4 regions of the Pradoshia eiseniae genome follow, and region 1 is predicted to be linked to each of the others. Evidence: riboswitches for the same ligand, from Rfam matches in the RefSeq annotation. Region 1 holds a riboswitch; each other region holds the start of a gene.
What was found. Region 1 has a riboswitch for S-adenosylmethionine ahead of CYL18_RS10580 (methionine ABC transporter ATP-binding protein). Riboswitches for the same ligand answer to the same signal wherever they lie in the genome.
Positions count from the first base shown of each region.

Region 1 (3,119 bases):
CTATAATTTATTCGCAACAACTCTTCCTAAATACGGCATAGCAGTGAAGTTTGTTGACTCATCCGACCCGGAGAATTTCAAACGAGCGATTACATCAAAGACAAAAGCTGTGTTTGCAGAAACAATCGGCAATCCAAGCTTAAGTGTGCTTGATATCAAGAGAGTGGCTGAGATTGCCCATGCAGAAGGAATCCCGCTGATTATTGATAATACATTTGCCACCCCGTATCTATGCCGTCCAATTGAGCACGGTGCTGATATTGTTGTTCATTCCGCAACAAAATGGCTTTTAGGGAATGGAACGACCTTGGGCGGAATTATCATTGATTCTGGGAAGTTTGACTGGAATTCTCCGAAGTTCCCAGGATTTACAGAGCCTGATCCTAGTTATCATGATATCGTCTATAGCGAGGCGGTAGGGGAAGCTGCCTATATCACCAAGGCCAGAGTCCAGCTTCTAAGAGATTTGGGTCCAGCCTTAAGTCCGTATAATGCCTTCCAATTCATTCTTGGTCTTGAAACCCTGCATGTAAGAATGAAGGAGCATATCGCAAATACCGAGGAGATCATTGAATATCTAAAGCAGCATCCAGCCGTCAGCTGGCTTCTATACCCAGGAGATGTAGATCATCCTGATTATGAGCTGGCGAATCAATATCTGCCGAAGGGAGCAGGGGCCGTCGTTGTCTTTGGTATCAAGGGCGGAAGAGATGCCGGGAAAAAATTAATCGATTCGATTGAGCTTTGGTCACATGTTGCCAATGTTGGCGATGCGAAGAGCTTAATTATCCATCCGGCAAGCACAACCCACCAGCAGCTGAGCAGTGAAGATTTGAAGGCCTCTGGTGTCACCGAGGATCTTATTCGTCTTTCAATCGGGATTGAGAATGTAGAAGATTTAATTGAAGAGCTGGAAATCGCTATTGAGAAGGCGACTGGCATTAGCTCTCAATCTATTACTTCTAAATGATAGAATTTTGCGCCAAATAGTAAGTCCTTGTTGACACCCTGTTCTTCTCCATGATAGGATAACATTCAGTAAGCTAATTGAATGAATCGACGACTCTTATCCAGAGAGGTGGAGGGAATGTGCCCTATGAAGCCCGGCAACCGGCAATCATGATAACATGATTGAAAAGGTGCCAATTCACACAGGAACGTAGTAGTCCTGGAAGATGAGAGAAAGGAACATGCATAATTTAATTATCCATGCCTTTCTGCTCATAGCAGAAAGGCATTTTTTATTGAGTGAAATCCCTTGTGGAGCATTTGAAGAAAGAGCAGGTGAAGATTTGAATGATCACGTTGAACGATGTATCCAAGACATTTACGAAAACTTTTAAAAAAGGTACATCCATTAAAGCTGTTGATCATGTATCCTTATCAATCGAGCAAGGTGAGATTTTTGGGATCATTGGATATAGCGGTGCCGGAAAGAGTACGCTCATCCGCATGTTGAACGGTTTGGAAAAACCGACAAAAGGAACAGTAAAGGTCGCTGGCCGGGATATGGGCGCCATTAAAGGAAGGGAATTAAGAGAAGCGCGCAAAGAAGTGAGCATGATATTCCAGCACTTTAATCTCCTATGGTCTAGAACCGTTAGTGAAAATATTGAGTTTCCTCTAGAAATAGCAAAGGTACCGAAAAAGAAACGAAAAGCTAGGGTACAGGAGCTTATCAAGCTAGTAGGTCTTGAGGGCAGAGAGGATGCCTATCCGTCCCAATTGAGCGGGGGCCAAAAACAGCGTGTCGGAATTGCGAGGGCGCTGGCAAATAATCCTAAGGTGCTCTTATGTGATGAAGCAACCTCTGCACTCGACCCGCAAACAACGGATGATATTCTTGATTTATTGGTCGACATCAATAAACGTCTAGGATTGACCATTGTCCTGATTACGCATGAAATGCATGTCATTCGTAAGATTTGTCATCGTGTTGCAGTTATGGAATTGGGCAAGGTCGTGGAAACTGGACAGGTGCTCGATGTGTTCAAGAAACCAGCGGCACCAATCACAAAGCGTTTTGTTCAGCAAGTGACGGAGCCTGAGGAAACGAAGGAAACCATTGAACACTTGCTTGAGGCCTACCCGACTGGGCAAGTGGTCCAGTTATCCTTTATCGGTGAATCAGCGGAAACACCGGTGCTTTCAGATGTCATTCGCTCATACAAAATAAATGTGAATATCCTGCAAGGGAAAATATCTCAAACGCAGAATGGTTCATATGGCACATTATTCATCCATGTGGATGGGGAACAAGCAGAAGTTTCAAGAGCGATTGACTATCTTCATAAGCAAGATATCGGTGTGGAGGTGATTTCAGAATGATAGAGACATATTTTCCGAATGTCGTATGGGAACGCATTTCTGAGGCAACCCAAGAGACTATATACATGACAATCATAGCGCTAGTGGCAACCTTTTTTCTTGGTATCATCCTTGGCCTCTTATTATTTCTGACATCTAAGGGGAATCTTTGGGAAAACAAATTAATCTATGGGATTGTTGCGGCGTTTGTTAACATATTCCGCTCCATCCCGTTCATCATATTAATTGTTTTGCTGATTCCATTCACAAAAGCTCTTGTTGGGAAAATCACTGGTGCGAATGCCGCGTTGCCAGCGTTAATTATTGGGGCAGCGCCATTTTATGCACGGATGGTCGAAATCGGCTTGCGGGAAATTGATAAAGGGGTTATTGAAGCCGCTAAGTCAATGGGAGCAACAACCTTCACGATTATAAGGAAGGTATTAATTCCGGAATCACTGCCGGCACTCGTATCAGGTATTACCGTGACGGCGATTGCGCTAGTTGGCTATACTGCGATGGCAGGCATGATAGGAGCAGGCGGATTAGGAAACCTTGCCTATTTAGAAGGCTTCAGCCGCGGCCAGTCTGATGTGACCTTGGTGGCGACCATCGTAGTATTGATTATTGTGTTTATCCTCCAATTTATTGGAGATAGCATAACCAGGAAACTGGATAAACGTTAAGGGAGGAAGATGGAGTTGAAAAAGAAGTTATCATTCATTTTAGTACTTTGCTTCACATTAATTTTGGCTGCTTGCGGCAGTTCAGAGGATTCAGGCTCAGGTGATGGGGACGAAAAGAAATTAACG
Region 1 covers NZ_PKOZ01000005.1:124,379-127,497, reverse strand. The annotation lists gene CYL18_RS10585 (O-acetylhomoserine aminocarboxypropyltransferase/cysteine synthase family protein) at 1-970, shown strand, start outside; SAM riboswitch class I at 1,064-1,182, shown strand; gene CYL18_RS10580 (methionine ABC transporter ATP-binding protein) at 1,297-2,328, shown strand; gene CYL18_RS10575 (methionine ABC transporter permease) at 2,325-2,993, shown strand; gene CYL18_RS10570 (MetQ/NlpA family ABC transporter substrate-binding protein) at 3,009-3,119, shown strand, end outside.

Region 2 (3,119 bases), on a different contig from region 1:
GGAAGTCCAGTTTGGAAATAAAGAGATACATGAAGAAGAAGTGGCAGCCTATCATGCATTCGTCAATCATGTGAAGGAAATCGTTGGGGCAATCTAATAGTATACTAACAAAGTAAGGTGTGTGATAGCTTGTGCCATTGAATGAACGATTTCAATTTAAACCAGTGAGGTTGCTTATTTCAATCCTCCTGCTGGTATCATTAACCTATCTCTTTATTGATCTTGCCAGAGGGATTGATGGAGAGAGCGTGTACCGCTTTGATATGGGAATCATTCACGTCGTGCAAGGAAGCATTAATGATTTGAGCACAAAGCTTTTGGTTTTATTGACGAGCCTCGGATCAGTGAAGGGGAATACAGTTCTGGTCATCCTCTTTTCCATTTGGTTTATCTGGAAACGGAATTATTTGAGTACAGCCTTTCTCATCTATGTCACTCTATCCGGTGCCTTCGTTAACCGTTATTTAAAATGGACATTTCAACGCGAGCGTCCATCCTTAAATCCGCTTGTCGTCGAAAATGGGTTCAGCTTTCCAAGCGGGCACTCGATGTCCTCTTTTATTCTGTATGGTGCTTTGATGATTATTGCTACACGGATGACGAAGAAGTGGCAAATAAGAGTTCCAGTATATTTTGTCTGTTCCATGATGATCCTGCTTATGGGCTACAGTCGTATTTACCTGGGTGTCCATTATCCGAGCGATGTACTCGCCGGTTATGCAGCCGGCGGTGTCTGGCTGATTATTTCTGCCGTGGTATTTAAGTATGTGGATTATCTGGGAAGAAGGAAGAGGAAATAGTAAGGGCATTAAAGCCTCCTTGCCAACTCTCTTAAATGAGCTTGGCGAGGAGGCGTTTTTGTTTCGCTATTTTGTTCCGCTCACGCAAATGGCAGTGCAGGGTTTGAGCTCTTTATCATCCATTTTGATTGTATGGAAGCCAGCCTGTTTCAGGTAGGCTGATATTTCATCGGATAGCCTCATTGCTTCCTTGATGGTAGCTTCTTTTTGCCGGGGCTGAACAGTGATGGATATTGTTCCCTCATTTTTTAGAATAGAGTGCAGGTGTTGAATGGCCTGTTCTTTCTCTTCCCACATCGGGAAGCTATTGACACTGTATATGCGATCGTATTGATTTTCCGTTAGTACGTCAAAGGCAGTCCCTTTCCTGATTCGAAGTCGACCGCTTTCTATGGAATCCTCATTTTTCTCTTTAGCTAGTTCAACCATGGCCTCTGAAGGGTCGTAGCCATCGGCCGTACATTTCGGGAAGGAAGAAAGAAGCTTATTCAAGCCTTCGCCAGGACCGAATCCTATCTCAAGCACCATATCACCATTATTGATCCCTAGCTTATGGAAAGTCCAGTCGTATAAAGCGCCATTTTCATAAGCCATCACTTTCCCGGCCGCTTTTCCCACTAAACCCTTCGGTTCTTTAAATTGTTTTGAAATGAAATCCTTCATGTTTACATCACCTCTGTCATTTACTACCCGAAAGCTGAAGGTAGATAACTTTTTGGAGATAATTTTCTAAATAAATTGAAATAACTGAAAAATTGTAGTAAATTAAATAAACAATCCAATATTTTCTTATCTAGAGAGGTGGAGGGACTGGCCCGAGGAAACCTCAGCAACCTGGACCGAGTGTGTAGTCCAAGGTGCTAAATCCAGCAAGCATAGCTTGGAAGATGAGTGCCGTACTGAACAAGGGGCTTTCATTTTTGAAAGGCTCTTTCTTTATAATCGGTTATCCATCTGCATATCAAGGGAGGAGAAAATCATGAATTTACTAGAGAGGCTTAAGGGAGAAATCCTTGTGGGAGATGGAGCCAGCGGAACATTACTCTATTCCTTTGGGATAGATACATGCTATGAGGAATTAAATCTCACCAATCCGGAGCGAATCGTCGCCTTACATAAGGAATACATAGAAGCAGGAGCAGACCTTATACAGACGAATACATTTGGTGCTAATTATCATAAACTGAAGCGCTATGGCCTGGAAGGGGAAACTGCAAGGATTAATAGGGAGGGCGTCCGGCTCGCCAAGGAAGCGGCAAATGGTCAGGTCTATGTACTAGGCACGATTGGCGGCCTTCGGAGTGTCCGGAAGTCTGAGCTTAGCTTGGAGGAAATCGGGGTCTATTTCAAGGAGCAGCTTGATGCGCTGCTTCAAGAGAAGCCGGATGGACTGATTTTGGAAACCTATTATGACCTGGAGGAATTATTGAGCGTGCTGGCGATTGCGAGAAAGGAAACGGACTTGCCGATCGTCGCCAATATTTCCTTGCATGAGGTTGGTCTGCTCCAAAACGGTATGCAGGTTAAGGATGCCTTTGAGATGATTAAAGAAAACGGAGCAGACATCGTCGGCCTGAATTGCCGGATGGGTCCGTATCATATGATTCGATCCTTTGAGGAAGTGCCATTAAATAAAGAGACGTACCATTCAGCCTATCCGAATGCGAGTCTGCCTGATTTGGATAACGGGCGTTATGTCTATTCAACTAATGCTGATTATTTTGCGGATGCCGCGAAACAGCTGATTGAGCAGGGGGTTCGACTGATTGGAGGCTGCTGCGGGACAACGCCTGAACATATTCGAGCAATTAAGAGGGGGATACTCGGACTTGTGCCTCTGACGGAGAAGAAGGAGGTTATCAGCCGAAAAACTCATGTCTACACATATGAGTTTAAGTATCCCAAAAAGCAAACCATCCTAGGGAAAGTCAAGCAAGACCCGACGATTCTAGTTGAATTGGATCCGCCAAAAACGCTCGGGGTAGAGGAATTTATGAAGGGAAGCAAATACTTGCATGAAATGGGTGCTGACGCGATTACCCTTGCAGATAATTCCCTGGCCTCTCCGCGTATATCAAATGTGGCGATTGCCTCGATGCTAAAAGCAGAACATAAGAAAAATCCGCTTGTTCACTTAACGTGTCGTGACCATAACCTGATTGGTCTTCAATCCCATTTGATGGGGATGCACACATTGGGGCTGAATGAGGTCCTCGTAGTGACAGGCGATCCCTCTAAAATTGGAGACTTCCCGGGTGCGACGTCTGTCTATGATTTATCATCGATTGATTTGATTTCATTGATTAAGCAATTCAATGC
Region 2 covers NZ_PKOZ01000001.1:780,965-784,083, forward strand. The annotation lists gene dapF (diaminopimelate epimerase) at 1-97, shown strand, start outside; gene CYL18_RS03930 (phosphatase PAP2 family protein) at 132-800, shown strand; gene CYL18_RS03935 (class I SAM-dependent methyltransferase) at 867-1,463, opposite strand; SAM riboswitch class I at 1,587-1,694, shown strand; gene CYL18_RS03940 (bifunctional homocysteine S-methyltransferase/methylenetetrahydrofolate reductase) at 1,780-3,119, shown strand, end outside.
Region 2: it holds a riboswitch for S-adenosylmethionine, as region 1 does, so the genes downstream of both, CYL18_RS03940 (bifunctional homocysteine S-methyltransferase/methylenetetrahydrofolate reductase) here and CYL18_RS10580 (methionine ABC transporter ATP-binding protein) in region 1, are expected to answer to the same signal.

Region 3 (3,119 bases), on a different contig from region 1:
TCAACATTATTCAGCTCACCCTCAAGGGCAGCTTGCACCATTAAGCGCGTGTAGGAAAGCTTCATTCGGCTTCCTGTACCATATACTCCGCCTGTCCATCCTGTGTTTACAAGGTAAACTTGTACATTATGTTCCTCGATACTCTTGCCGAGCATATCAGCATAGCGAGTTGGCTGTAATGGCAGGAACGGAGAACCGAAGCAGGTTGAGAAGGTAGCCTCAGGAGCGGTAATTCCGCGTTCTGTTCCGGCAAGTTTGCTTGTATAGCCACTAAGGAAATGATACATCGCCTGTTCTTTTGTGAGTTTGCTGATCGGTGGAAGAACACCGAATGCGTCAGCAGTCAAAAAGATAATCGTCGTTGGATGCCCGGCTACGCTTGGATTAACGATATTGCTGATGGCATCAATTGGGTATGCTGCCCGTGTGTTTTCCGTCAGGAAGCCGTTGTCATAATCTGCGATTCTTGTCTTCTCATCAACCATGACATTCTCAAGGACAGATCCAAAGCGGATGGCATCAAAGATTTGCGGCTCCTTCTCCCGGGAAAGATTGATGCATTTTGCATAACAGCCGCCTTCAATATTAAAGACGCCGCTAGGAGACCAGCCATGTTCATCATCCCCAATCAATCGGCGGCTCGGGTCAGCAGACAAAGTAGTTTTGCCTGTACCGGAGAGACCGAAGAATAAGGCGACATCTCCTTCCTGGCCGACATTGGCTGAACAGTGCATGGAGAATACATCCCTCTCAGGCAGCAAATAGTTCATGATGGAGAAGACAGATTTCTTCATTTCCCCAGCGTATTCTGTACCGCCGATTAAGACAATCTTCTTTTCGAAAGAAATGATGATGAACGTTTCTGAATTCGTTCCGTCTACTGCTGGATCTGCCTTAAACCCAGGCGCACAAATAATCGTAAACTCGGAGTGATGGCTTCCTAGCTCTTGTGCTGTAGGACGAATGAGCAGCTGGTGGATAAAGAGGTTATGCCATGCATATTCGTTGATTACTTGAATAGGAAGGCGGTAATCTTGATCAGCGCCAGCATAGCCGTTGAAAACGAAGAGCTCATCTTTCTCGTTTAAGTAGTTAATGACTTTTTCATATAGGTTAGCGAATGCATCCTCGGAAATAGGCCTATTCACATTTCCCCAGTCGATTTTGTCTTTTGAGGATGCTTCTTCTACAATATATTTATCTTTCGGAGATCGACCGGTATACTTCCCTGTCTCCGCTTTAACGGCACCGGTTGATGTCAGGATTCCTTCGTTTCTTGCTAATACTTTTTCAACCAATTGAGGAACGGATAACTGGATGTGCATATTCTCATTTGTTAGCTGTGGTTTCAACTCATTGGATATTTCAACTTGGTTCATAAGAAATCATCCTCTTCCAATTATTGTATTTATCTCTCGTATGGAAAATAGTATAACATATTCGTATTAATTGAACATACTAATTAGGTAAATAAAAATATTAACCAACCTTCTCTAAACCGTAAGAACATTCCCTCCCTCAAGCAGCATAGGCGGAGCTCATTCTAATATATTTCTAAAGTACTTTGTTTAATTATTCACAATAATTATATCAGTTTATTCGCACTATTTCGATACCTGTTGTCCTTAGATTTCATGCGTTATATCATGCACATATATTGACAGTTCATAGTATATTAAGTTAAGATTTAACTTTGAAACGGATACTCTTATCAAGACTCGGTGGAGGGAACAAAGCTCTATGAAGCCGGGGCAACCTGCAGTTTGAATCCATGGAGGTTCACGCAAAGGTGCTAACTTGATGCAAGGCTAATAGAAGCCTTGAACGATGAGAGTGAAAGGCGAATTTCGTGAGATATTAGACCTTTCCTCTTTAGGAAGGTCTTTTTTTGTGCATTCAGGACATGACTAAAGATAATGAGTAGCCGTCATAGAGAAGAATTTAAGGAGGAGTTTTTATGTCGACTAAAAGACATTTGTTTACATCCGAATCTGTAACAGAGGGACATCCGGACAAGATTTGCGATCAGATTTCCGATTCTATTCTAGATGAGATTCTTGCAAAGGATCCCAATGCGCGCGTGGCTTGTGAAACGTCTGTAACGACAGGTCTTGTGCTTGTCGCTGGAGAGATTACGACATCTACTTATGTGGATATCCCGAAAATTGTGCGTGAAACGATTAAAGGAATTGGCTATACAAGGGCGAAGTACGGATTTGATGCAGAGACTTGTGCTGTTTTGACTTCCATTGATGAACAATCAGCGGACATTGCCCAAGGGGTGGACCAGGCACTTGAATCTCGTGAAGGAACGATGACAGATCAAGAAATCGAAGCCATCGGTGCCGGTGACCAAGGTTTAATGTTCGGGTTTGCCTGCAATGAAACTGAGGAACTAATGCCTCTTCCAATTTCACTTGCCCACCAGTTATCAAGAAGATTGACAGAGGTTCGGAAACAAGAGGTACTCCCATACTTGCGACCGGATGGCAAGACTCAAGTCACGGTTGAGTATGATGAGAATGACAAACCAGTTCGCGTAGATACAATTGTCATTTCGACTCAGCATGATCCGGAAACAACATTGGAGGAAATTCAGGCGGATTTGAAGGAGCATGTGATCAAACCGGTTGTCCCAGCACATTTAATTGATGAATCGACAAAATACTTCATCAACCCAACAGGCCGCTTTGTTATTGGCGGACCGCAAGGCGATGCTGGATTAACTGGACGCAAAATCATCGTTGATACGTATGGCGGGTACGCTCGTCATGGCGGCGGCGCGTTCTCAGGAAAGGATGCAACAAAAGTGGACCGTTCCGCAGCTTATGCGGCAAGATACGTAGCGAAGAACATCGTAGCGGCAGGTCTTGCTGAAAAGGCTGAGGTCCAGCTGGCTTATGCGATTGGTGTTGCACAGCCTGTATCCATCTCCGTGAACACATTCGGTACTGGCAAGATAGATGAAGAGAAGTTAGTGGAACTTATCCGTGTGAACTTTGATCTTCGTCCAGCAGGCATTATCAAAATGCTTGATCTCCGACGTCCAATCTACAAGCAAACAGCTGCTTATGGTCATTTTGGCCGCAACGATCTGAATCTTCCATGGGAAAAAACAG
Region 3 covers NZ_PKOZ01000016.1:19,983-23,101, reverse strand. The annotation lists gene pckA (phosphoenolpyruvate carboxykinase (ATP)) at 1-1,379, opposite strand, end outside; SAM riboswitch class I at 1,706-1,834, shown strand; gene metK (methionine adenosyltransferase) at 1,958-3,119, shown strand, end outside.
Region 3: it holds a riboswitch for S-adenosylmethionine, as region 1 does, so the genes downstream of both, metK (methionine adenosyltransferase) here and CYL18_RS10580 (methionine ABC transporter ATP-binding protein) in region 1, are expected to answer to the same signal.

Region 4 (3,119 bases), on a different contig from region 1:
CCCTTGTTCTTATTATACACATTTTGCAGATTTCCAAATAAATCTCTTCCCGCCGTACCGCGAATATTATGAGGGGGGAATAAGCGAGTCTCCGGGTGATAGGAATCTCCCTCATCATGAACGTCAACCGCAAATACAACATAGTCTTCCCGTTCGATAAAATCCTTCGTTAAAGAAACAATATAATCTTCAATAAGTTGCCCTGGCTCACCGCAAGTCAATCTTCCTTCGTCCGCCACAAAATCATATGTATAATCAATATTTATCAACGCTTTCAACCTGATCACTCCTCTTGTAGGATTTAATTGTCATCCGGTAATACAAAAAAATCGCGTGATGTCTTTACAAGTAATTTTACAGCTATTCTACCATTTAAAATAAAATAATTCCTCCCTTTTCCGTTTTTTCAATTCTTGTTATTAAATAACCAATTGCATGAAAAAGCCAGCCCTATAAAATAGGACTGACTCCTAATATCATCTTAAGCCTTCACTTGTTTGCTGGTGACGGCTTCTAAAGCGCTTTTAAGATCATTAATGAGGTCATCCGCATGCTCGATGCCGACAGAGAAACGGAGCAGCCTATTACAGACGCCGCCTGCAATCCTAACTTCCTCTGGAATATCAGCATGGGTTTGCGTCGCCGGGTAGGTCATCAAGCTTTCCACTCCACCAAGGCTTTCAGCGAATGTAATCACGCCAAGGCCCTTCAGAAAGTCATTGACCCATTCCTCCGACTGAATACGGAAGGAAATCATCCCCCCGCTTCCTGGATAGAGGACATCTATGATCTCTTCCCTTCCCTCTAGAAAGGCAGCAATTTTCTTGGCATTCTCTTCATGCTGCTTCATCCGGAGGCTAAGTGTTTTCATGCCTCTCATCACTAGCCAGGAATCAAAAGGAGAGAGAACAGCACCTGTCGCGTTTTGATATTCATCTAGCTTCAGGCAAATATCGTCACCCTTTGCGACGATTAGTCCAGCCAGGACATCATTATGGCCGGCTAAATATTTCGTGCCGCTATGAACAACGATATCTGCGCCAAGCTCAATCGGCCGCTGCAGGATAGGTGTATAGAATGTGTTATCGACAATCAGTAATAGACGATTCTCGTCACACAGATTACCAAGTGCGCGGATATCGATTTCCTGCATTAAAGGATTGGTTGGCGTTTCGATAAACAAGGCTTTTGTTCGTTCTGAAATGGCTTCGGAAAAATCTTCATAGGACTGGCATTGGACAAAGGAAATGCCATATTTCCTCCATGTTTTCTCAAACAAACGATATGTACCTCCGTAAAGGTCAGCAGAGACAAGAATCTCATCTCCCGGTTCAAACAGCGTGAGTAAAGCATGAATGGCCGCCATGCCAGAGCTGTAGGCGAACCCTTGGTCACCGCCTTCAAGCTTTGCGATTGCTTTCTCTAAAATCTCTCTTGTCGGGTTTCCTGTCCGGGTGTAGTCATAGCCTGTCGATTGTCCAATTCCTTCATGCCGGTATGCCGTTGAGAAATACACGGGCGGGTTCACCGTGCCTGTATGTGTTTCACTGCGATTGCCGATTTGGGCTAATACTGTTTCAATCTTCCATGTAGTCATTATGCTGACCCTCCCGAATAAAAATAAAAAAGTCTTCCAAGAAGAAGACTTATTGATCCTTAATTCTCCTTCTTATCTCTCGAGGCACGAAAAAACATGCCTTGCAGGATTTAGCACCTTTCCGAACACAAACATCGGCGGTTGCTGAGACATCATCGGGCCCGTCCCTCCGTCTCTCTCGATAAGATTTATTAGAATATTCATTTAATTATAATTTACACGGGTGCATTGGAAAAAGCAAGAAATTTCTCAGCTGTTGTACCCTTTTTTCGCAGAAGTATATAATAGACTTATCCACCAAAAAGGAGTGTCTACCAATGAAAGCAGACGGACAAGAGATTTTTCGCTACATTAAAGACTTGGTCTCCATCCCAAGTCCTACCGGTTATACAGAAGAGGCCATTCGTTATACAGAGAAATTTCTGAATACATACGGAATTGAGAACAGGCGCACAAATAAAGGGGCCCTGCTTGCCACAATTAAGGGGCAGGATGACTCGAAGCACCGTTTCCTGACGGCTCATGTCGACACGTTAGGAGCAATGGTAAAGGAAATCAAGCCAAACGGACGCTTGAAACTAACTATGGTTGGCGGATTCCGCTGGAATGCCTGTGAAGGAGAATATTGCAAAATTCACACAGCAGATAGAACCGTTTATACCGGTACCATTCTATTGACGCAAACATCTGTCCACGTCTATCAAAAAATGGGTGATATTAAACGAGATGACGACCATATGGAAGTCCGCATTGATGCGGTCACTAAATCACAGGCAGACACGAAAGCGCTTGGCATCGAGGTCGGTGATTTTGTCTCCTTTGAGCCTCGCGCAGAGCTTGCGGGCAACGGCTTTTTGAAATCAAGGCACCTTGATGACAAGGCGAGTGTCGGCATTCTTCTCTACTTGATCAAGCAGCTTAAAGAGGAAAATATTACTCTTCCTTACACCACCCATTTCCTCATATCCAATAATGAAGAAATCGGCTATGGCGGCAACTCCAATATACCGCCAGAGACAGTGGAATATTTGGCTGTTGATATGGGAGCAATCGGAGACGGCCAGACAACGGATGAATACAGCGTCTCCATTTGCGCGAAAGACTCAAGCGGTCCGTATCATTATGGTCTGCGCCAGCACCTTGTCGAGCTCGCGAAAAAGCATGAGGTCGATTACCGCATTGATATCTATCCATATTACGGCTCAGACGCCTCCGCAGCAATCCGCGCTGGATTTGACATCGTCCACGGATTAATCGGTCCCGGTATCGATGCCTCCCATGCATTTGAACGAACTCATATCAGCTCAATTGAGCACACAGCTAATCTGCTTTGGCATTATATGCAGTCAGAGCTCGTTATTTAATCCCTTTACGAGGTGCGAATACCATCCGCACCTCTTTTTCCTTATAATAGTTCCTTCAATTTTCGATATGCTTTTTTTGCTTCCGCATACCCCTGATGATAGAGCTTCTCAAGCTTTCGCCGATTCCGTCCAATTGATGATACATCAAGCTTTTGCAT
Region 4 covers NZ_PKOZ01000001.1:313,463-316,581, reverse strand. The annotation lists gene CYL18_RS01575 (cysteine hydrolase family protein) at 1-287, opposite strand, end outside; gene CYL18_RS01570 (methionine biosynthesis PLP-dependent protein) at 482-1,597, opposite strand; SAM riboswitch class I at 1,667-1,785, opposite strand; gene CYL18_RS01565 (M42 family metallopeptidase) at 1,915-2,961, shown strand; gene CYL18_RS01560 (patatin-like phospholipase family protein) at 3,003-3,119, opposite strand, start outside.
Region 4: it holds a riboswitch for S-adenosylmethionine, as region 1 does, so the genes downstream of both, CYL18_RS01570 (methionine biosynthesis PLP-dependent protein) here and CYL18_RS10580 (methionine ABC transporter ATP-binding protein) in region 1, are expected to answer to the same signal.